Regions from separate parts of the Rhodococcus sp. Q genome, predicted to be linked through region 1. Evidence: riboswitches for the same ligand, from Rfam matches in the RefSeq annotation. Region 1 holds a riboswitch; the other holds the start of a gene.
What was found. A riboswitch is a leader RNA that binds a small molecule or an ion and turns the genes downstream of it on or off. The one in region 1 is predicted to bind cyclic di-AMP.

Region 1 (10,273 bases):
GCGGCCTGGGCGTCACCATCTACGAGGGCTACGGCCTCACCGAGACCACTGCCGCGATCACCGTCAACTCCCCCGGCAACCAGAAGGTCGGTACCGTCGGAAAGCCGTTGGCAGGCAACTCCGTTCGCATCGCCGAGGACGGCGAGATCCTGCTCAAGGGCCCGGTCGTGTTCACCGAGTACTGGAAGAACGAGGCCGCCACGAAGGACGCCATCGAGGACGGCTGGTTCCACACCGGCGACCTCGGTTCGCTCGACACCGAGGGCTACCTGAGCATCACCGGTCGCAAGAAGGAGATCATCGTCACCGCGGGCGGCAAGAACGTCGCCCCCGCGGGCCTCGAGGATCACCTGCGGGCGCACCCGCTGATCAGCCAGGCCCTCGTCGTCGGCGACCAGAAGCCGTTCATCGGCGCACTGATCACCATCGATCCGGAGGCATGGCCGGGCTGGCTCGAGCGCAACGAGAAGGCCTCCGATGCGACCATCGAGAGCCTGATCGCCGACGTCGACCTGATCGCGGAGATCGACGAGGCCATCGCCGAGGCGAACAAGCTCGTCTCGGCCGCCGAGTCGATCAAGAAGTACCGCATCCTGCCGCTCGACTTCACCGAGGAGACCGGCGAACTGACGCCGACCCTCAAGCTCAAGCGCAACATCATCCTGCAGAACCACGGCGCCGCGATCGAGGCGATCTACAGCCGGTAGTGGGTCCGCCGCCCGTGAGTCCTTTCGCCCCGTGCGGGCGAAAGGACTCACGGCGCGAAGCGCCTACAGCAGCGACGCGAGCTTCGCGGCGAGCACGTCCCAGCGCCACTGCTCCGCGACCCAGGCCCGCCCCGCGACACCCATCGCGGCCGCGCGGTCACGATCCTCGAGCACCGAGATCACCGACTCCGCCACCGCCGACACCGAGCGGCCGTTCACGACATGGCCGGTCTCGCCCTCGCGCACCGTTTCCGGGGCGCCACCCGAGGCTCCCGCGATGACCGGAACACCCGACGCCGAGGCCTCCAGGTACACGATCCCGAGGCCCTCGACGTCCAGCCCTGCACCGCGCGTGCGGCACGGCATCGCGAACACGTCCGCAATCGTGTGGTGTGCGGCCAGTTCCGCGGACGGGACACCACCGGTGAACACCACGTGGTCCTCGACTCCGACCGAACGCGTCAATCGGCGCAGCGACTCCTCGTAGGGCCCTCCGCCGACGATCACCAGCACTGCACCGTCGATGGCACGACGAATCTGCGGCAGCGCACGAATCAGGACGTCCTGCCCCTTGCGCGGCACGAGCCGCGACAGGCACAGGATCGTCGGCCGCTCTCCCAGCCCGTACCGGGCCCGCAGCTCCGCTCGGGCCGCGGGGTCGGGGCGGAACGTCTCACTGTCCACGCCGGGCGGAACGTGCTCGAGCCCGGCCCGCGGACCGAACGCGGCCGAGAACCGTCGCCGCGTGTACTTGCTGACGTAGGTGACGGCGTCGGTGGTGTCCCCGATCCGGCGCAGCGACTGCCGTGCCGCGGGCAGCATCGACCATCCGACCTCGTGACCGTGGGTACTCGCCACGATGCGGTCCGCGCCCGCGCGACGCAGGTGCGGCCCGAGCAACGCGAGCGGCGCCGCGGCGCCGAACCAGACCGTCTCGCAATCGTGCCTGCGCACCAGCTTTGCCGCCTTCCGCGCGACGAGCGGAGTGGGCAGCATGAGGGTCGTGGAATGGCGGACCACCTCGAACGGTTGCTCGGCGTCGAACCGGATGTGGCTGTCACCGCGCCAGCGGGGGGCGTACACGATGAGCTCGTGCGCGGGCAGCGCGGACGTCAGGGACTGCAGATAGGACTGGATGCCGCCCGGTCGCGGTGGAAAGTCGTTCGTCACCAGCAGAGTTCGGCGCATGCGATCACGGTAGGCGGTGGTCGACGCGGTGCGGGAAGAGGGGTCGGGTCACCGGACGTTGTCGGACAGCCACGACCCCCACTGTCCGATCAGTTCCTGCGCCGGCACCCCGATCGACGACCGGATCCGTTCCTCGACGGTCGCCTGATCCGCAGGCCCGGTCGACAGCTCCCCGTACATCGACCGCAGGCTTTCCTCGCCGAATCGGTCGGCGACGAATTCGGCTACGGTCCAAGCGGATTCGTAGGCCGCGAGCGACCGCTCGCCGCCTGCCCCGAAATCGTCGTCGGAGGGAAGGCGAACCGGCGGTCCGTGTGCCACGACCGCGGCGGACACCGTCGGTGCGACGTCGACGACGTCGGAACCGGAACCGCGGTGACCGACGTAGTCGGCGAACCCTTCGAGAACCCACATCGGGGACCCGTCGACGGTGGTCGACCTGGCCGCGACGTGCGTCAACTCGTGCCGGAGCACCGCCCGCCTGCTCGCCTCCGTGAGACGCTCTCCCGCGGTGGGGCTGAACACGATTCGCTGACCGGTTACGGTGTCCGACCCCGGCGTCACCGCATCGGACACCGCGACGGCGGCGATGTCCGAGCCACTGTGCTGATGGCCCACCTGTTCGGTGAACTCCTCCTGGCCCGCAGTGACGAGTACCAGTGCTCGGCGTGGCCACTGCGGCCCCCACACCTCGGTGACCGCGGGAACGGCGGTGACGAGTTCGGCAGCGATGGCGTCGACGCGGTCCTGCTGCCACGGGTGGCCGAGCACCACGGACACGCCGCCATCGGTCGGCACGGACCGTGCCACGACGGGCCCGAAGTCCCAGGGGCCACGCCAGGTGCTCCGGTCGTACTGAGGCAGTGCGCCGTCCGAGACGAGCTTCCACTCCTCGCCGCGCCGCGCCACGACGAGCGAGACGGGCTTGCGGGTCGAGGCCGTGTCGGCGCCCGCGATCCCGTACCTGAGGAGGACGTGCGGCGCCCACACGTCGGTGGCCTGTAGGCGCTCGGCGATGTCTCCGGGGACCGGAGTCTCTGGGCCGGAGCCGATTTCGTAGCCCCAGTCCGCCAACGGCACCCCTGCCAGGTTGCGCGACCGACGCACCTCCGCGGCCAGGAACTCGGGCGCGGCGCCCGCGTCGAACAGTGCCGCCAACGCGGCATCATCACCCGATCGGACGGCTTTGGCCCACCGGTTCAGCAGGTCCTGCACGCCCTCGCGGCGAGCCTGCTCGAACGGATTGGACTCCGCGGACACCGTGGAAGCACCGTCCGGCTGCTGGCTCAGCACGATCCCCGCTGCGCCCGCGACGGCGACGAGGAGCCCTGCGAGCGCAACCGCCTCCCAGCGCCGAATCCCGCGCCGCGTCTCCCGCGGCGAACTCCCCCGCTCGATGGTCAGTACCGGCGGGCGCCGTAGAACGGATACGCATCGACCGGTGCGACCTTGACGGGCACTCCGTAGGTCGACGCGTGCACGATGTTGCCGTCGCCGACGTACATCCCGACGTGGGACGCGTCGTCGTAGTACAGGACGAGGTCCCCGGGCTGGAGATCCTGCCTGCGCACCGGGATTCCGGCCGCCGCCTGCGCCTGGCTCGATCGCGGCAACCCCTTGCCGATCTGCCGGTACGCCCACACCATCAGGCCCGAGCAGTCGTAGCCGTCGGGCCCGGTGGCGCCCCACACGTACGGCTTGCCGACCTGGGAGAGCGCCGCCTCAACGGCACTCACGTTGGACCCGGGAACCAGACCCTTCAGGACGATCGACGGGTCGAAGCCGGGAGGAAAGACCGAACCGGCGAGCTGAGCCTTCTCCGCGCTGCTCAGCTCCGCGAACGCCGCCGTCACGTCGGCGATCTGTTCCTTCAGGTCGCTCTGGGTGCGCTGCAGGTCGTCGCTGATCACCCGTGCGTGCTCGGTGGCGGTCCTGGCATCGTCGGCGGACCTGCGCGAGGACTCCTCGGCGGCGGTGGCGGCGTCACTCGCATCCTTGAACTCGCGCACCTGGGCGGCGGTGTCCGCGGAGAGCACGCTGAGCGTGGACATCTGGTCGAGCAACTGCTGCGGCGAATCGGACACCATCACCGCGAACAGCCGGTTGACGCGTCCGCCCTGGTAGTTCGCGGCGGTGAGCCGGTCGACGGCCGGCTGGAACCGGGCCATCTCCGCGCGCGCGGCGTCGGCGCGTTCGAGATCCTGCTGGTGACGTGCCTCCGAGTCGCGCTGGACGGCCAGTTTCGAGTCGAGATCGATCTGGGCGTTGTGCATGGCCTCGGCCGTCTGTTCGGACGTGCGCGAGAGCTCGGAGAGTCGTTCGAGGGCCGCGGTCGGATTGTCCAGTGCGGGATCTGCTGCGGCAGGCCCGGCCGTCCCGGCGATCAGGGCGAACGCGAGCACGCCGGTCGCAAGTGTGGTGGACCTACTTCTCAGTGACGCCACGAACCGGGTACTCCTCTTCTCCCGCGCTGAAAGGTCTCGGCAAGGTTACGGAACGGCATACGACGGTGTCCACTCTGACAGACGGGATCTCCAACGCCGACGGGCCCGGCGATCCGAGTCGGATCGCCGGGCCCGTCGTGAGCTCGCCGAGAGCGCCCGCGACACTTCCCCTGTCGCGGTGCGCGGCGTGTCACAGCCGCGGTGCGCAGCCTGTCACAGTCGCGGTGCGCAGCCTGTCACAGCCGTGGTGCGCCATGCCTCAGTAGCGGCGTGCGCCGTCCATCGGCATGGAGGAGATCGGGGCGCGCTTGACCGGGGTGCCGGACGTCGCGGCGTGGATGACCTCACCGTTGCCTGCGTAGATGCCCGAGTGCGAGCCACCGTAGAAGGAGACGACGTCGCCCGGCTGGAGGGCGTTGGTCGACACCGGGGTGCCTGCCGCGGCCTGGTCGTAGCTGGTGCGGGGCAGGTTCAGGCCCGCCTGCTTGAAGGCCCACTGGACGAGGCCGGAGCAGTCGAAGGAGTCCGGGCCCGATGCGCCGTAGACGTAGGGCGCGCCGATCTTGCTGGCGGCTGCGTCGACGGCCTTCTGACCGGCGGTGATGATGGGGGCCACGGCCGCGGGAGCGCCGGGGACCTGGCCCTGCAGCTGCGGGAGGCCGGGGATCTCGATCGTCTGGGCGGGGACACCCGGGATGTCGAAGGTGCCGACGCCGGGAACGGTGACGGGCTCAGCCAGTGCCGGGGCCGCGGATGCCGCGATCGCGCCGAGGGCGAGGGTGCTGGCGACGGCGACGCGCCGGGCCTTGGTACTCAGTGTTGCCACGAAAGGAGGTGCCTTTCTTCCATTCCTCCGCCGACCGAGTTAGCTGACGGGTTCGGGCTGGGAAGATCAGCCCTACCCGGCGTCACGCGTGTGCGCTCCGTCGGGATTCACCCCAGAAAACGGTGGGTTCCCGGTTCGAGTCCCTCACGGGAGTTCGATTAGGCGGTACCTCGCGACGCCGCTCCGGTCTGGGGCGGCGAGACTCCGCTAGGTCTCGAGAAGATTACGAAAGCACCCGGGCGGTGTCGACTCATCGGACGTCGCAAACCCGACATTTCGCCCTAATTGCGCGCAAACCACCGGCTACGCGACACCCGCATCACGAACAGATAACGACCAGGCGGTCTGTGTCCCGCCGGCCGCCTCGACGAGCCGAAGCGGAGGAACGAGGTCCGCATCGGCCAGCACCGCCAGCGCGACCCGTTCGTCCTGCTCAAGACTCATCCGCGCGACAGCACCCGACCGAGGGGTCTGCGTGGACTCGTCGAACTCCGGATAACCGAGCAGAACCGTGACGACGCAGTCGCCGCACGCGACACCGCGCACCGCACATCCGCTGCAATCAACAATCACTGTGACCCTCGTCTCTTTCGGCGTTTCCGGGCGATTTTCGAGCCCGACAGGGGCAAAGTAACGCCCCCTGCCGACAGGAATGCCCAGGACGAATCCCGCTCCGGCGGGCGGTGTCGGTGCCGCCCCCTAATCTCGGCACCGTGAGTTCCCGCGACGCAACAGCACGCCAGTTGACGTTCGACGAACTGGACACCCCGCTCCGGGACACCACCTTCGTCGTCGTGGACCTCGAAACCACCGGAAGCAACTCGGGCGACGACGCGATCACCGAGATCGGCGCGGTCAAGATCCGCGGCGGAGAGGTCATCGGCGAGATGTCGACCTTCGTCGACCCCGGCCGGACCCTCCCACCCTTCATCGTTCAACTGACCGGCATCACGTCCGCGATGCTCGTCGACGCACCTCGTATCGAGCAGGTGCTCCCCAGCTTCCTCGAGTTCGCCCGCGGCGCCGTCCTGGTCGCACACAACGCCCCGTTCGACATCGGCTTCCTCCGAGCCGCAACCACCCGCTGCGACGTCGCCTGGCCACCGTTCCAGGTGCTGTGCACCGTGCGCCTGGCCAGGCGCGTCCTTTCCCGCGACGAAGCCCCGTCGGTGAAACTGTCCGCGCTTGCCGACCTGTTCCAGGTGTCGACCCGACCGACCCACCGGGCGCTCGACGACGCCCGCGCCACCGTCGACGTGCTCCACGCCCTGATCGAACGGGTCGGCAACCTCGGCGTGCACAGCTATCCGGAACTGGTCGACTACCTACCCAACGTGTCGGCCGCCCAGCGCGGCAAACGGGGCCTCGCGGCGCACCTGCCCCGGACACCGGGTGTCTATCTGTTCCGCGGACCGTCGGACGAGGTCCTCTATGTCGGGACCGCCGTCAATCTGCAGCGACGGGTGCGCGGCTACTTCACCGGGTCCGAGACCCGCGCCAGAATGAAGGAGATGGTCGCGCTCGCCACCCGAGTCGACCACGTCGAGTGCGCGCACGGACTCGAGGCAGGCGTACGCGAACTGCGACTTCTCGCCGCCCACGCGCCCCCCTACAACCGCCGTTCCAAGTTCCCGAAGCGCGCCTGGTGGATCACCCTCACCGATGAAGCGTTCCCGCGCCTGTCGATCACCCGGCGCGCGGGCCGCGACGCACTCGGCCCGTTCACCAACCGCACCGACGCCACCGACATCGCGGCCACGATCACCGAAGCCTGTCGACTCCGGCAGTGCACCAGGAAGATTCGCCCGGACGGCCTCCACGGGCCGGACTGCCCCGACGACGCCGTGGGCGGCTGTCCGGCCGGGAGCACGCCACAGTCGGCCGCACAGTACTCCGTCACCGTCGACCTGACGCGGGACCTGATCCGCGGCGAGACCGACCGTCCCCTGCTCGCACTGCGTGCCCGTATCGAAGACCTGGCCGCCTCCGAACTGTTCGAGAACGCCGCCCGACTTCGGGACCGGACGGCCGCACTCGGCATCGCGCTGCGGCGCTGTCAACGCCTCGCGGCGGTCGCGGCGATCGACGAACTCGTCGCCGCCCGTCCCCGCGACGAAGGCGGGTGGGAGTTCGCGGTCATCAGATCGGGACGACTGGCGTCGGCGGGTGTCGCGGCACGTGGGGTCGCACCGATGCCGGTCGTTGACGCACTCACCCTCTCGGCGGAAACGGTTCTCCCGGACCCGTCGCCACTGCGCGGGGCCATGGCCGACGAGGTTCGCCTGGTCGCGAACTGGCTCGACGCGCCGGGGGTGCGGATTGTGCGCACCACCGACGGCTATCGCGAACCTGCGCGCGGCGCGGGTTCGTGGCAGGAGTGGTGTGCGCTCGCCCGGGGTGCGGGCGAATACGCTGAACGAGCACCGCACCCCCGTCACTAGGAGCGAGATGATCAACGCCATCGTCCTCATTCACGCCGAGGCGAACCGGATCCCCGAGACCGCCCAGGCCGTCGCCGACATCGCAGGTGTCTCCGAGGTGTACTCGTGCGCGGGCGACGTCGATCTGATCGCCATCGTCAAGGTGCGCGGCCACGAGGAGATCGCCGACGTCGTCACGGGCGCCATCAACAAGGTCGACGGAGTGTTGCGGACGACCACCCACATCGCGTTCCGCTCCTACGCGAGCGCCGACGTCGAGGCCGCCTTCTCCATCGGAGAGTGACGGTCGGGCGAACGCCGGCCCCGGTCGGCGTTCGCTAGCCGGCGATGCGCGTGCTGACGTCCACCCAGCGCTGGAGCAGCTCGGCCGCCGCCCCGTTGTCGACGACCTCGACGGCACGCGCGATCCCCGATCGCAGCGCGTCGTCCAGGTTGCCGCCGAGTCCGCTGTAGGCGGCGATCGCCGCGCCTGCATTGAGCACCACGGCATCGTGGACCGGCCCCCGTTCGCCGGCCAGGACCGACCGGGCGATCGTCGCGTTGGCCTCGGCGTCCCCGCCGCGCAGGGCGTCGAGCGGTACACGCTCGATTCCCAGCGCCGTCGGGTCGATCCGCGCCTCACGCACGGTCCCGCCGTCCACCACGAAGGCCGTGCTGGTCGTGGAGGTGGTGATCTCGTCGAGTCCGTCGTCGCCGCGGACCACCAACGCCGACACGCCCCGGCGCGCCAGGACCCCGGCGACCACCGGCTGCAGGTCGGCGAACGCGCACCCGATCAGGCCTGCGCGGGGCCGGGCCGGGTTCGTCAGCGGCCCGAGGACGTTGAACACGGTGGGGATGCCGATCTCCTTGCGCGGACCGGAGGTGAACCGGAACGCGGGATGGAAGGTCGGTGCGAAGCAGAAGCCGATGCCGACCTCGCGGACGCACTGTGCGACACCGGCGGGGTCGAGGTTGATGCGGACTCCGAGCGCTTCGAGGACGTCGGCGCCACCGCTCTTCGAGGACGCCGCCCGGTTTCCGTGCTTGACGACGCGGACACCCGCTGCCGCCACCACGACCGACGCCATCGTGGAGATGTTGACGGTGTGCTGACGGTCCCCGCCCGTTCCGACGATGTCGACGGCATCGTCGTCCACGTCGAGGGTCCGGGCGTTCTCGAGCATCGCGTCGGCGATCCCCGCCACCTCGGACGGCGTCGGGCCCTTCATCTTGAGCGCGACGCCGAACGCCGCGATCTGGGCCGAGGTGGCGTTGTCGGACATGATCTCGCTCATCGCCCAGGAAGCGGTCGTCGCGTCGAGATCCTGTCCGTCCGTCAGAGCGCCAAGCACCTCGGGCCACGTCGCCATTCCAACCGCCTCTTGTCGTCGCTGCAATCCGCAAGGCAGCTTAGTCAGAGCGCCCCGCTCCGCGGAGGTTGCAGGGCATCCCAACCCACGACGGTTCCGCCCGCTCGCTGCGCCAGACCCGCCATCCGCGACTTCTCCTGTGAGCAGTGCAGTGCGTCGAGGGTCTGGGTGCGTTGCAGGACGACGGCGACCAGACCGTCGGACACCTCCACTCCGGGGGCGTCGACGGGATCCGAGGCAATCACGTACCCGTCCTGGGCGGCCAGCTCGACGGCGCGCTCGACGCCGCCCCCCGGCAACCGGAGATGGTGCCGTAGGACAGCCTCGTCCTGCTCACTCCACGCGGGTGCGGTCTCGGCGCCACGGGCCAGTGCGGTGCTGCATGCCTCGGCGTCGTCGAAGCTCGACACGACCACCACCAGATCGGTGCGATCGGCGTCCAGCGCCACCGTCTTGCCCCGTCCGAAAAGCTGCTTCCACCACCGCGCACCAGTCATGTGATCAGCCTGCCATGAGCACCGACCTGCACAATCGCGACTTCAGGCATACTGGAATTCGGGCACGACGCGCCAACAGCGGACCCGGGTGGTCCTCTCGTACGACAACGCGTCATACTTCCTTCTGTGACGAGCGCAGTAGGGACCCAAGGATCCGCAATCACCCAGCGCGTGCACTCGCTGAACCGGCCGAACATGGTCAGCGTCGGCACCATTATCTGGCTGTCCAGCGAGCTGATGTTCTTCGCTGGTTTGTTCGCGATGTATTTCGTCGCGCGTGCACAGGCGAACGGCAATTGGCCGCCGGAGCCCACCGAGTTGAACCTGGCACTCGCCGTGCCGGTCACCGCGGTGCTCGTGGCCTCGTCGTTCACCTGCCAGATGGGCGTTTTCGCCGCCGAGAAGGGCGACGTCTTCGGCCTGCGCCGCTGGTATGTCCTCACGCTGGCCATGGGCACGTTCTTCGTGCTCGGCCAGGCGTACGAGTACATCCACCTGGTGGAGCACGGCACGACGCTGTCGAGCAGCGCGTACGGCTCCGTCTTCTACATCACGACCGGCTTCCACGGCCTGCACGTGATCGGTGGTCTCGTCGCCTTCGTCTTCCTGATTGTCCGAACCAAAGTCAGCAAGTTCACCCCGGCACAGGCGACGGCTGCAATCGTCGTCTCGTACTACTGGCACTTCGTCGACATCGTGTGGATCGGCCTGTTCGCCACCATCTATTTCATCCGTTAGCAGCTGAACGCAGTACCCAGCCCCAGCCCGTTCAGTCCGTCCCGCGAGACCAAAGGGATACAGATGAGTTCATCCCCCCC
Region 2 (10,273 bases), on a different contig from region 1:
CCGTCACCGACAGCCTCCTCACGGCAGCGTTCGCGGCGCTGGTCGCGTCCGCGGGCAGCGCCCTTGCGAAGGTGTCCCTCGACGCGTCGCTCCAGCAGGATCTGCCCGAGGAATCCATCGCGTCCGGCTTCGGACGTTCCGAGACCGTGCTTCAGTTGAGTTGGGTCGTGGGCGGCACCCTCGGCATCCTGCTGCCCACCCAGTACTGGATCGGCTTCACCGTCATCTCGGTGGTCCTGATCCTCGGACTGGCGCAGACCTACCTCACCTACCGTGGCCGTTCGTTGCTCCCGGGTCTCGGTGGCAAACGGCCCGAACACGCGAACCAGGAAGCACCCGTCGGCACCGACTCCCGGGCCGGCTGAAACAGAACCCGTCACACCCGGCGGGGAACGACAGAACGAGAAACGGACACGATGAGCATGCAAGCCCGGACGAAGAAGATCCTCGCGGTGGTCGCGGTGATCGCACTGGTGGCCGCGGGCGGTCTCGCGACCGTCGTCACGTTGCTCGTGCGCGACGCGCCGGAGACGCTGCCGGTCGTCACCGCGTACTCGAACGGCAAGACCGTCGACGTCCAGGCCGGTGTGTGCGACTCCACCATGCGCTGCGCGGACCTCGAGGTCGCGTACCTTCCGGTCCAGGCGGGTACGCCGCTGCAGATGTCGCTGCCCAAGGACATCGCCGAGGGCGACTGGCGGCTCAACGTCCAGTTCGGCGATCCCCGCACCGGTGAGGTCTTCGAGGGTTTCCGCGACTACACGCCGGGCGAGGTCTACTCGGTGACGGTGCCGACGCGGGAGAACGAGCAACTGCTCGGCGTGATCATCCAGCAGCCCTCGTCGAGGGACTTCGCCCCGGTGTGGGCCGTGCAGACACTGCCCGGGCTGAACCCGGCCGCAGAACAGTCCGCGCAGTAGCCACCGCAGACAAAAGGAGCCCCCGGTCACACGACCGGGGGCTCCTTTGGTCTGCTCGCTCCGAGGATGAGGTTCCCCTCACCCGTGCGCGGCGGGCATCGAGTCAGGCGTCGAGTTCGCGGGCGACGGCCCGGACGACCTCGGAGATCCGCTGCGCCGTCTTGCGGTCCGGGTATCGGCCCTTGCGCAGGTCGGGCTGTACCTTCGCCTCGAGCAGCGTGATCATGTCCTCGACCATGCCGTGCAGTTCGTCGGGCGTGTGCTTGCGGGCGACGTCGTCGCGCCTGCTGCTCGCCTGCCGCAATGTGGGTGCCGGATCGAGCACCTTCAGGCTCAGCGCCTGCGGGCCGCGCTTCCCGGCTGCCATCCCGAACTCGACCCGCTGTCCGGCCTTGAGGCTCTCGGTTCCAGCGGGCAGTGCCGACGAGCGGACGTACACGTCCTCACCCTCGTCCTGGGAGAGGAAGCCGAAGCCCTTTTCAGCGTCGTACCACTTCACCTTGCCGGTAGGCACCGCGTCACCTGCTCATCCAAGTAGATCGACCACATAAACGAACGCGCCCCACCTGGTGTGGGACGCGATGACTGCATCCTACCCCCGCGTGCCCCTCCGGAGCACACGGGTTTGTGGCGATACCGTGGGTGCGTGGCACCTGAAACTCCCGGCACCGACTCCCCCGCAGCGAACGGCACCCCGCCCACGAGCGGGCTGTTGCTGTTCCGCATCGGCATCGCACTGTTCTTCGTCGGCCTGTTGGCCGTCATCGCAATCTTCGTCGTATCCGCGACCGGAAACACGCCCGGTCTCGCGCTGTACCTGGCGGCACTGCTGTGCCCCATCGGATTCCTCTTCGGCATCGGTTCCGCGCTGCGATCCGGCAGGCGCGCCCGGGGACAGGACACGTGATGAGAATCATCCTCAACATCATCTGGCTGGTGTTCGGCGGCCTGTGGCTCGCACTCGGCTACCTCGTGGCCGGTGTGATCTGCTGCATCCTCATCATCACCATCCCGTTCGGAATCGCCGCGTTCCGCGTCGGCATCTACGCCCTCTGGCCGTTCGGCAAGACGGTCGTGGAGAAACCGACGTCCGGCGTCGGTTCGCTGATCGGCAACGTGATCTGGCTGATTCTGTGCGGCATCTGGCTGGCCATCGGCCACGTCATCACCGCCTTCGCGATGGCGATCACGATCATCGGCATCCCGCTCGCCATCGCGAACCTCAAGATGATCCCGATCTCGCTGATGCCGCTCGGCAAGGACATCGTCGACGTCGGCACCGCCCGCACCTATCAGCCCGGCCCGGCCTGATGACCCCACCGCCCCGCACCGACCCGGATGCGGGGCGGTCGCTCCCCTCGCATCCCCTGTTCCTCGGAACCCTCGGCGCGCTCGCCGTCGCGGTCGTCGTCGCACACGACCGCGTGATTCCGTTCGGCCAGCCCCTGTGGGGCCTGTTCCGTAACGGACTCGACCTGCTGGTGTACCGCAGCGGCGGTGCCACCGTTCTGTCCGACGCAGGTCTGTACGACCACGCTCTGCACGGCGGCATGTGGTGGACCTACCCGCCGTTCTCCGCCGTCCTGTTCGCTCCGCTGCGGCTGTTCTCTCCGGAGATGACGGTCTTCCTCGGCGCCCTCGTGAACTTCGTCGCCCTGTACCTCGTCGTACTGCTGTGCTGGCGGCTGCTGGGCTACCGGACCGACCGCACCCTCCACATCGCGACGGCGTTGCTGACGATCTCGTTGAGCTGGCTCGAACCCGTCCGGACGACGATCTGGCTGGGCCAGGTGAACCTGTTGCTGATGCTGCTGATCCTGTGGGATCTCGGGCGCCCCGAGGGCAGCAGGCTGCGTGGACTCGGGGCCGGCGTCGCCGCGGGGATCAAGCTGACGCCCGCACTGTTCGTCGTCCATCTCCTTCTCACTCGCCAGTGGCGGGCCGCGGCGGTCGCGATCGGCGGGTTCGCCGCGACGGTGGCGGTGGGGTGTGTGGTGATCTTCTCGGACTCGCGGGCGTACTGGACCGGCGTGATCTGGCATTCCACTCGGATCGGCGAGACGGCGTGGCCCGCGAACCAGTCCGCATCGGGCGTCCTGGCACGTTGGCTCGACGTGGCCGAGCCGCCCCGGCTGCTGTGGCTGGCGGTCGCGGCGGTGTTGGCGGCGCTCGGGTTGGCCGCGGCCTGGGGCGCGCAGCGGAGTGGACGACAACTGCTCGCCGTCACGATGGTGGGCCTGACGTCCTGTGCGGTCTCACCGTTCTCCTGGGGCCACCACTGGGTGTGGTTCGTGCCGCTGCTGATCCTCGCGGTGGATCGGGCGTTGCGGGCGGGACGCGCGACGGCGTGGCTGGTCCCGGTGGCACTGGCGGCTCCCCTGCTGTCCTGGGCGCACGGGTTTCCCGACGGGGTCTACGCGATCGGGTTGTTCATGGTGCCCGTCCCGGACGCCGTCGTTCCGGTGACGCAGTCGGTGTATCCGTTGGTGTTCGTGGTGACCGCCGTCGTGGTGCTGGTGACGTGTGTGCGTGACGGCCTGCGAACCGCCAGGACCGCACCACCCGAAGATTGTGATGTGCCTCACATAACGGTTGGGTCACAGGGCGGTCTCGACCGAGCCGCGGCCGTCTGACCAGCACAAACACCCCCACCAACGGGTGAAATGCCGGGAAACACGCCGTTGCGGTAGGAGATGACGCAGTGCGATCGGCCACGTACGGTCATCACCGGTCGGTGTTCCGGCCAGTCCGGACCGCCGCGCCAAACCTTGTCCCGCGGAACGGATTCCCACAGAACACCAGGGACGAGGACGGGGGACCCACGTCCCCAGTGGACACCGGTAGGTGAGCAAGTGACCTTCCTTGGGGTGAAGCCGCAGTTCGCACCATCACGGAGCGATCACGGCCGGGCGACCTCTCAGCCCGAACCCGACAGCTGACCTCGCAGGCGCGTGCGGAGAGGAAACTCCCATGAGCGCTGGACGTCATCGCAAACCCACGAACACGCGTAAGAACGCCGCCAAGGTCGTCGTCACGACCGCGGTCTTCGGCGCAGCGGGCGCGGCCTTCGCGGCCCCCGCAAGTGCAGCACCCGACTCCGACTGGGATCGGCTCGCGCAGTGCGAGGCCGGCGGCAACTGGGGCATCAACACCGGCAACGGCTACCAGGGCGGACTGCAGTTCTCGCCGAGCACCTGGAACGCGCACGGTGGCGGCGAGTACGCCGCGACCGCCAACCAGGCCACCCGCGAGGAGCAGATCGTCGTCGCCGAGAAGGTCCTCGCCTCGCAGGGCTGGGGCGCATGGCCGTCCTGCTCGTCCAGCCTCGGGCTGACCAGCGGCCCCACCGCACGCACCGCGCCCGCCGCCACGGTCGAGGCCGCACCCGAGGCCCCTGCCGTCACGAGCGTTCCCACCACGGACGGCGCCGCCGACATCTTCGACTCCTTCGACAGCACCTTCGAGGCCGTCAAGACCCGCGTCGCCGTCGACCCGCAGATCGAGGCCCTCTACGAGCAGGCCAAGCTCAACCCGCAGGTCATCGACTTCCTCACGACGCACCTGCCCCAGCTCGCCCAGAACTGATCGCACCACCTCGAACATGTCGAAGGCCCCGCACCCGGATTGGGTGCGGGGCCTTCGACGTGTCGGGTCCGGCCGGTCGGCCGGCTGCTCGGCCGCCGACGGCTCAGCGGTTCACGACGGTGACGGGGTGCGTGTACGGAAGCTCCGACACCGGCAGGGGGAACTCCATCTCCTCACCGAACGGGGACAGCCCACCCGACCGGGTCGAGGACAGCTCGGTGACGGCGTGGTCACCCTCCTTGATGTGCGAGGGCCAGCCGTTGTCAACGTAGGTCTTGCTCGAATTGTTAGCCACGAGGCCATTTTGACACCGACGCGTCATCGGGTACAGCCCAGGTCTCTAATCTGATAAGTGATGACCGACATCGATCCCGCCGCCACCCCGGAACAATTGGCGACCTGGCTCGGCGAACGCAGCGACGCCGAGCTCGCCGAGCTGCTTCGACTCCGCCCCGACCTGGCGGTACCACCGCCGGCGAACCTGTCGGTGCTGGCGTCGCGCGCCGAACAGCGGGCGTCGGTCCTGCGGGTCGCGGACAACCTGAGCGTGCTCGAACTCACGCTCGTCGGGCTGCTGGCCCGCGAGGGGGCCATCGACACCGGTGTCTCCCGGGAACGGCTGGGCGAACTGGTCGCGGGCCGCGCCCCCGCACGATCCGTCGACCGCGCGCTGACCGTGCTCCGGGATCGGGCGCTCGTGTGGGGCAGCGGGCTGCTGCGAGTGACACCTGCGGCCCGGGAGGCCGTCGGTTGGCGGGTGGACCCGGCGACGACGACGCTGACGGCCGAGCAGATCACCGAGGCACTCGCCGCGCTCACCCCGGACGAACGACGACTTCTCGAAACCCTCGCGACCAGCTCCCCCATCGGCAGGACTCGGGATGCCGCGCCGGACACGTCGCCGGATCGTCCGGTGCAGCGACTTCTCGCCTCCGGTCTGCTCGTCTGGCTCGACGCGCAGACCGTCGAGCTGCCGCACCAGGTCGGCCAGGTCCTGCGCGGCGAGACGGTCACCGACCCCGACACCCTCACCCCGCCCGCCGTTCGCGGGCGCAAGCGCACGGCGTCCGAGGTCAACGCTGCCGCAGCCGGTGAGGCACTGGAGATGATCCGGCACTGCGAGGAGGTGCTCGCCGCGCTCGGTGAGCACCCCGCCCCCACGCTCAAGGCCGGTGGGCTCGGTGTCCGGGAGTCGCGGCGGCTCGCCAAGTCCGTCGGCGTCGACGACGGACGGATCGGTCTCATCCTCGAACTCCTCGCGGGTGCGGGTCTGATCGCCAGTGGCGCCCCGGACCCGCTGCCCGCGTCGGACACCGGCGACGACTACTGGGCGCCGACCCTCGCGGCCGACGCGTGGCTGGACGGGAACACCGCGCACCGGTGGCAGGCGCTCGCCCAGTCCTGGCTCGACCTGCCGCGGCGGCCGTGGACGGTCGGACTGCGCGACCCGAACGACAAGCCGATCGCGGCCCTGTCGGAGGAGGTGCGGGCCTCCGGCGCGCCCCGGGACCGGCGCTTCGTCCTCGAACTGGTCGCCGAACTCGGGACCGGTGTGGCCGCCACCCCCGACGAGGTGGCCGCGATGGTCGCGTGGCGCAGGCCCCGGTGGTCGATGCGGCTCGGCGTGTCCGCGATCGGCCACACCCTCGCCGAGGCGACCGCGGTCGGGCTCGTCGGGCGGGGCGCGGTGGCGTCACCCGGTCGCAGCCTGCTGCACGACGGACCGCCGGAGTCGGTTCTGGCGGACATGACGGCCGCGCTGCCGAAACCGATCGACTACGTCCTGGTGCAGGCGGATCTGACGGTCGTCGCGCCGGGACCGCTGGTGCCGGAACTGTTGGCTCAGGTTCACCAGGTGGCGGACGTCGAGTCGGCGGGCGCGGCGACCGTGTACCGGGTCGGTGAATCCAGTGTCCGGCGTGCCCTCGACGCCGGGCGCACGGCGTCCGAACTGCACGCCCTGTTCGCGACGCACTCGAAGACTCCGGTCCCGCAGGCGCTCACCTATCTGATCGACGACGTCGCACGCAGGCACGGCCGGTTGCGGGCGGGGGTGGCGCGGTCGTTCGTCCGCTGCGACGATCCGGCGACGCTCGCGGAGGTGTTGGCGTCGCCGGTCGCGGAGGAACTGGCGTTGCGGGCACTGGCTCCGACGGTCGCGGTGTCGCAGGCCGAGCTCGGCGACGTCCTCGAACGATTGCGCCGCGTCGGTTTCGCACCCGCGGGCGAGGATTCGTCGGGTGCGATCGTGGACCTGCGACGTCCCGGTGCCCGAGTCGCGAAGCGCCGCGAGCGGCCGACCCGACGCGAGCCTGCGCCGCCGACCCCGGAGCAGTACGAGCAGCTGGTCCGGCAGTTGCGGGCAGGCGAGCGGGCCGCGGCGACCACCCAGCGCGGTGCCGGGGTCCGATCGGACGGCAGCCGTGCGGGCAGCGCGGCGACGATGGCGTTGCTGCAACTGGCGGTGAAGGTCAAGCGCAGCGTCCGGATCGGGTACGTCGACGCGCAGGGCGTCGCGTCGGTGCGGATCGTCGACCCCGTCAGCGTCGGCGGCGGCCAGCTCGACGCGTTCGACCCTGCAGACGGCGCGATCCGGCGTTTCACGCTGCACCGGGTCACGTCGGTGGCGCTCGTCGAGTGACCGCTGCCGGACGCCGCGACCCGGTGTCCGCGTCGCGTCCGTCACCGGAAAACCACCCGTACCTGCGGGACTGGCTATTTCCAGGAAATGACGTATGGTCTGGGCCAGTGATTGCCTCTTCGAATTAAGGAGCGACAATGGCAGACAAAAATTCCCGCAAGATCATGAAAAAACCCGCCCAGACGTTGAAGGAAAGGCGAGCGGAAAAACGGGACCGCGCAACGGAGGCCGGCGAGTTCATCCGCAAACGCAAGCGTCACTAGCGGGGAAGGCGTGCAGTCCGACACGGCCGCACCGGCCTCCCGAGTACTCGAAACGCTGTACCGACAGTTCTCCGGGCACGCCGACGGCAGCGCCTCACAGGATCCCCGAGCACACGGGCGCAAGGCGGCGCTGACCTCGGCGCGAATCTTCGTCCTCGACGAGAGCGCACTCGCGCCCCACACCGAATCAAACAGAAATGAAGGCCCGTTCGTGAAAAGAACACTTCTGGCCCTTGACCGGATCAAGGATCGGCTGGAAAACGAACTCGACGCGACCGCCGGGATCACCGAGCGTGAGGTCGGATACCGGGCCGGAATTTCCGAGGCGATCGTGCAGGTGATGGATATCCGTCAGGATTTCGCCTCCACCCGCTGAATTGTCGATCCGGAAAACTCCGGAATTCTCGAATAATCGGCAACTGCCGAGACAAGTGATCGGATTTCCGCTTCCCCAACCGTGTTGGGTGCGGAATTCCGATGCTTCGCGGTCCGGTCACGTCGCCTCCCTTCCAGCAGGGTCGACCCCCTTCCTCGTCCTTCCGTGGACAATGGAGTGGTTGTCATCGCTAGGAGGCGCACGTGACCGACGGACCGCTCATCGTCCAGTCCGACAAGACCCTGCTGCTCGAGGTCGACCACCCACGCGCGAACGAGGCCAGGCAGGCGATCGCACCGTTCGCGGAACTCGAACGCGCACCCGAGCACGTGCACACCTATCGCGTGACGCCGCTGGCGCTGTGGAATGCGCGCGCCGCCGGCCACGACGCCGAGCAGGTCGTCGACGCGCTCGTCACCTTCTCGCGTTTCGCCGTGCCGCAGCCGCTGCTCGTCGACATCGTGGACACGATGGCCCGCTACGGGCGCCTGCAGCTGGTGAAGAACCCGGCGCACGGTCTGGTGCTCGTGAGCCTGGACCGGGCCGTGCTCACCGAGGTGCGCAGGCACAAGAAGATCGCCCCGATGCTGGGCGCGCAGGTCGACGACGACACCGTCGTGGTGCATCCGTCCGAGCGCGGCCATCTCAAGCAGATGCTGCTCAAGATCGGCTGGCCCGCCGAGGACCTCGCCGGATACGTCGACGGCGAGGCGCACCCGATCGAACTGGACTACGAGGGCCGATTCCCCGGCTCCGCGGACGGCGGCTGGCATCTGCGGGACTACCAGGAGATGGCGGCCGACTCGTTCTGGGCGGGCGGTTCCGGTGTCGTGGTGCTGCCGTGTGGTGCGGGCAAGACGATGGTCGGCGCCGCGGCGATGGCCAAGGCGCAGGCCACGACGCTGATCCTGGTGACGAACACCGTCGCGGGCAGGCAGTGGAAGCGGGAGCTGATCGCCCGCACCTCGCTCACCGAGGAGGAGATCGGCGAGTACTCGGGTGAGAAGAAGGAGATCCGTCCGGTCACCATCGCGACGTACCAGGTGATCACCCGCAAGACGAAGGGCGAGTACAAGCACCTCGAACTGTTCGACTCCCGCGACTGGGGCCTGGTGATCTACGACGAGGTGCACCTGCTGCCCGCGCCCGTCTTCAGGATGACCGCGGACCTGCAGTCCCGGCGTCGTCTCGGCCTGACCGCGACGCTGGTCCGGGAGGACGGCCGCGAGGGCGACGTGTTCTCGCTGATCGGACCGAAGCGGTACGACGCGCCGTGGAAGGACATCGAGGCGCAGGGCTGGATCGCGCCCGCCGACTGCATCGAGGTGCGGGTGACGCTCACCGACGCGGAGCGGATGGCGTACGCGACGGCGGAACCCGAGGAGCGGTACAAGCTGTGCTCGACCGCCCGCACGAAGAACGCCGTGGTCAAGTCGATCCTGGCGAAGCACGAGGATTCGCAGACCCTGGTGATCGGCGCCTACATCGACCAACTCGACGAACTCGGCGAGGCCCTGAACGCACCGGTCATCAAGGGGTCGACGAAGACGAAGGAACGCGAGCAGTTGTTCGACGCGTTCCGGGTCGGCGAGATCAAGACGCTCGTGGTCAGCAAGGTCGCGAACTTCTCGATCGACCTGCCCGAGGCGTCGGTGGCGGTGCAGGTGTCGGGCACGTTCGGGTCCCGGCAGGAGGAGGCGCAGCGCCTCGGCCGGCTGCTGCGACCCAAGCACGACGGCGGGCAGGCGCACTTCTACTCGGTCGTCGCTCGCGACACCCTGGATTCCGAGTACGCGGCGCATCGGCAGCGGTTCCTGGCCGAGCAGGGCTACGCGTACCGCATCACCGATGCGGACGACCTTCTCGGCCCGGCGATCGGCTAGGACGAGGATCGGGTAGGAATAGGACCGTGCGTCGCTTCGAATTCCCCGTGGACTCCGCCCATGCCAAGTCGGTCAACGAGACGGTCGGTGACGTCCGTCGTCTGCGCTGGGCCGCTCTGATCACGGCGCTGCTGTTCGTCGCGCTCGCGGTGTGGCTGATCGTGCTCGCGCACCCGTGGTCGTACGCGCTGGGCGCGGTCGCGATCGTGGCGGCGGTGGGGTCGGTGTGGATGGCCTTCTGGGCGCCTCGCAAGGTCGGGTCGGTGGAGGACCTGTACGCGAATGGCGAGTTGGTGCCCGCGATCGTGGCGGTGACGCGTCCGCGCGGCGCGACGCTGATGGCGTTGGTGAACACCGCGAAGCCGTCGGCCGACCGTCCGCACTACGCGCTGGTGACCCGAACCATCCGCACCCTGCCGGGCCACGCGATGACGAACGTCGGAGAGCGGGTTCCGTCGGTTTCGGTGCTGTCGGATCGTTCGACGAACTCGCAGTCCGACACGTGGGAGATGGTCAGCCCGATGCCGATCGCGTGGGGAACCCGCGACCCGAAGGTGATCCGCCGCGCCATCGAGCAGATCCCGAACGCCGAGTGGAAGCTCCTG

Region 2: it holds a riboswitch for cyclic di-AMP, as region 1 does, so the genes downstream of both, FFS72_RS14960 (transglycosylase family protein) here and FFS72_RS07130 (NlpC/P60 family protein) in region 1, are expected to answer to the same signal.

Annotation. Positions count from the first base shown of each region.
Region 1 covers NZ_SCOY01000005.1:21,178-31,450, reverse strand. The annotation lists gene FFS72_RS07150 (AMP-dependent synthetase/ligase) at 1-707, shown strand, start outside; gene FFS72_RS07145 (glycosyltransferase family 4 protein) at 771-1,895, opposite strand; gene FFS72_RS07140 (hypothetical protein) at 1,944-3,254, opposite strand; gene FFS72_RS07135 (C40 family peptidase) at 3,296-4,339, opposite strand; gene FFS72_RS07130 (NlpC/P60 family protein) at 4,599-5,165, opposite strand; cyclic di-AMP (ydaO/yuaA leader) riboswitch at 5,178-5,340, opposite strand; gene FFS72_RS07125 (hypothetical protein) at 5,469-5,711, opposite strand; gene FFS72_RS07120 (DEDD exonuclease domain-containing protein) at 5,879-7,606, shown strand; gene FFS72_RS07115 (Lrp/AsnC family transcriptional regulator) at 7,614-7,889, shown strand; gene trpD (anthranilate phosphoribosyltransferase) at 7,924-8,958, opposite strand; gene FFS72_RS07105 (hypothetical protein) at 9,003-9,455, opposite strand; gene ctaE (aa3-type cytochrome oxidase subunit III) at 9,582-10,193, shown strand; gene qcrC (cytochrome bc1 complex diheme cytochrome c subunit) at 10,257-10,273, shown strand, end outside.
Region 2 covers NZ_SCOY01000014.1:15,948-26,220, reverse strand. The annotation lists gene FFS72_RS14990 (MFS transporter) at 1-365, shown strand, start outside; gene FFS72_RS14985 (DUF2771 family protein) at 417-920, shown strand; gene FFS72_RS14980 (cold-shock protein) at 1,024-1,434, opposite strand; gene FFS72_RS14975 (hypothetical protein) at 1,567-1,827, shown strand; gene FFS72_RS14970 (YccF domain-containing protein) at 1,827-2,231, shown strand; gene FFS72_RS14965 (glycosyltransferase 87 family protein) at 2,231-3,553, shown strand; cyclic di-AMP (ydaO/yuaA leader) riboswitch at 3,700-3,886, shown strand; gene FFS72_RS14960 (transglycosylase family protein) at 3,891-4,505, shown strand; gene FFS72_RS14955 (hypothetical protein) at 4,609-4,800, opposite strand; gene FFS72_RS14950 (helicase-associated domain-containing protein) at 4,861-7,146, shown strand; gene FFS72_RS26980 (hypothetical protein) at 7,284-7,409, shown strand; gene FFS72_RS14945 (hypothetical protein) at 7,420-7,785, shown strand; gene FFS72_RS14940 (DNA repair helicase XPB) at 7,989-9,668, shown strand; gene FFS72_RS14935 (DUF3239 domain-containing protein) at 9,695-10,273, shown strand, end outside.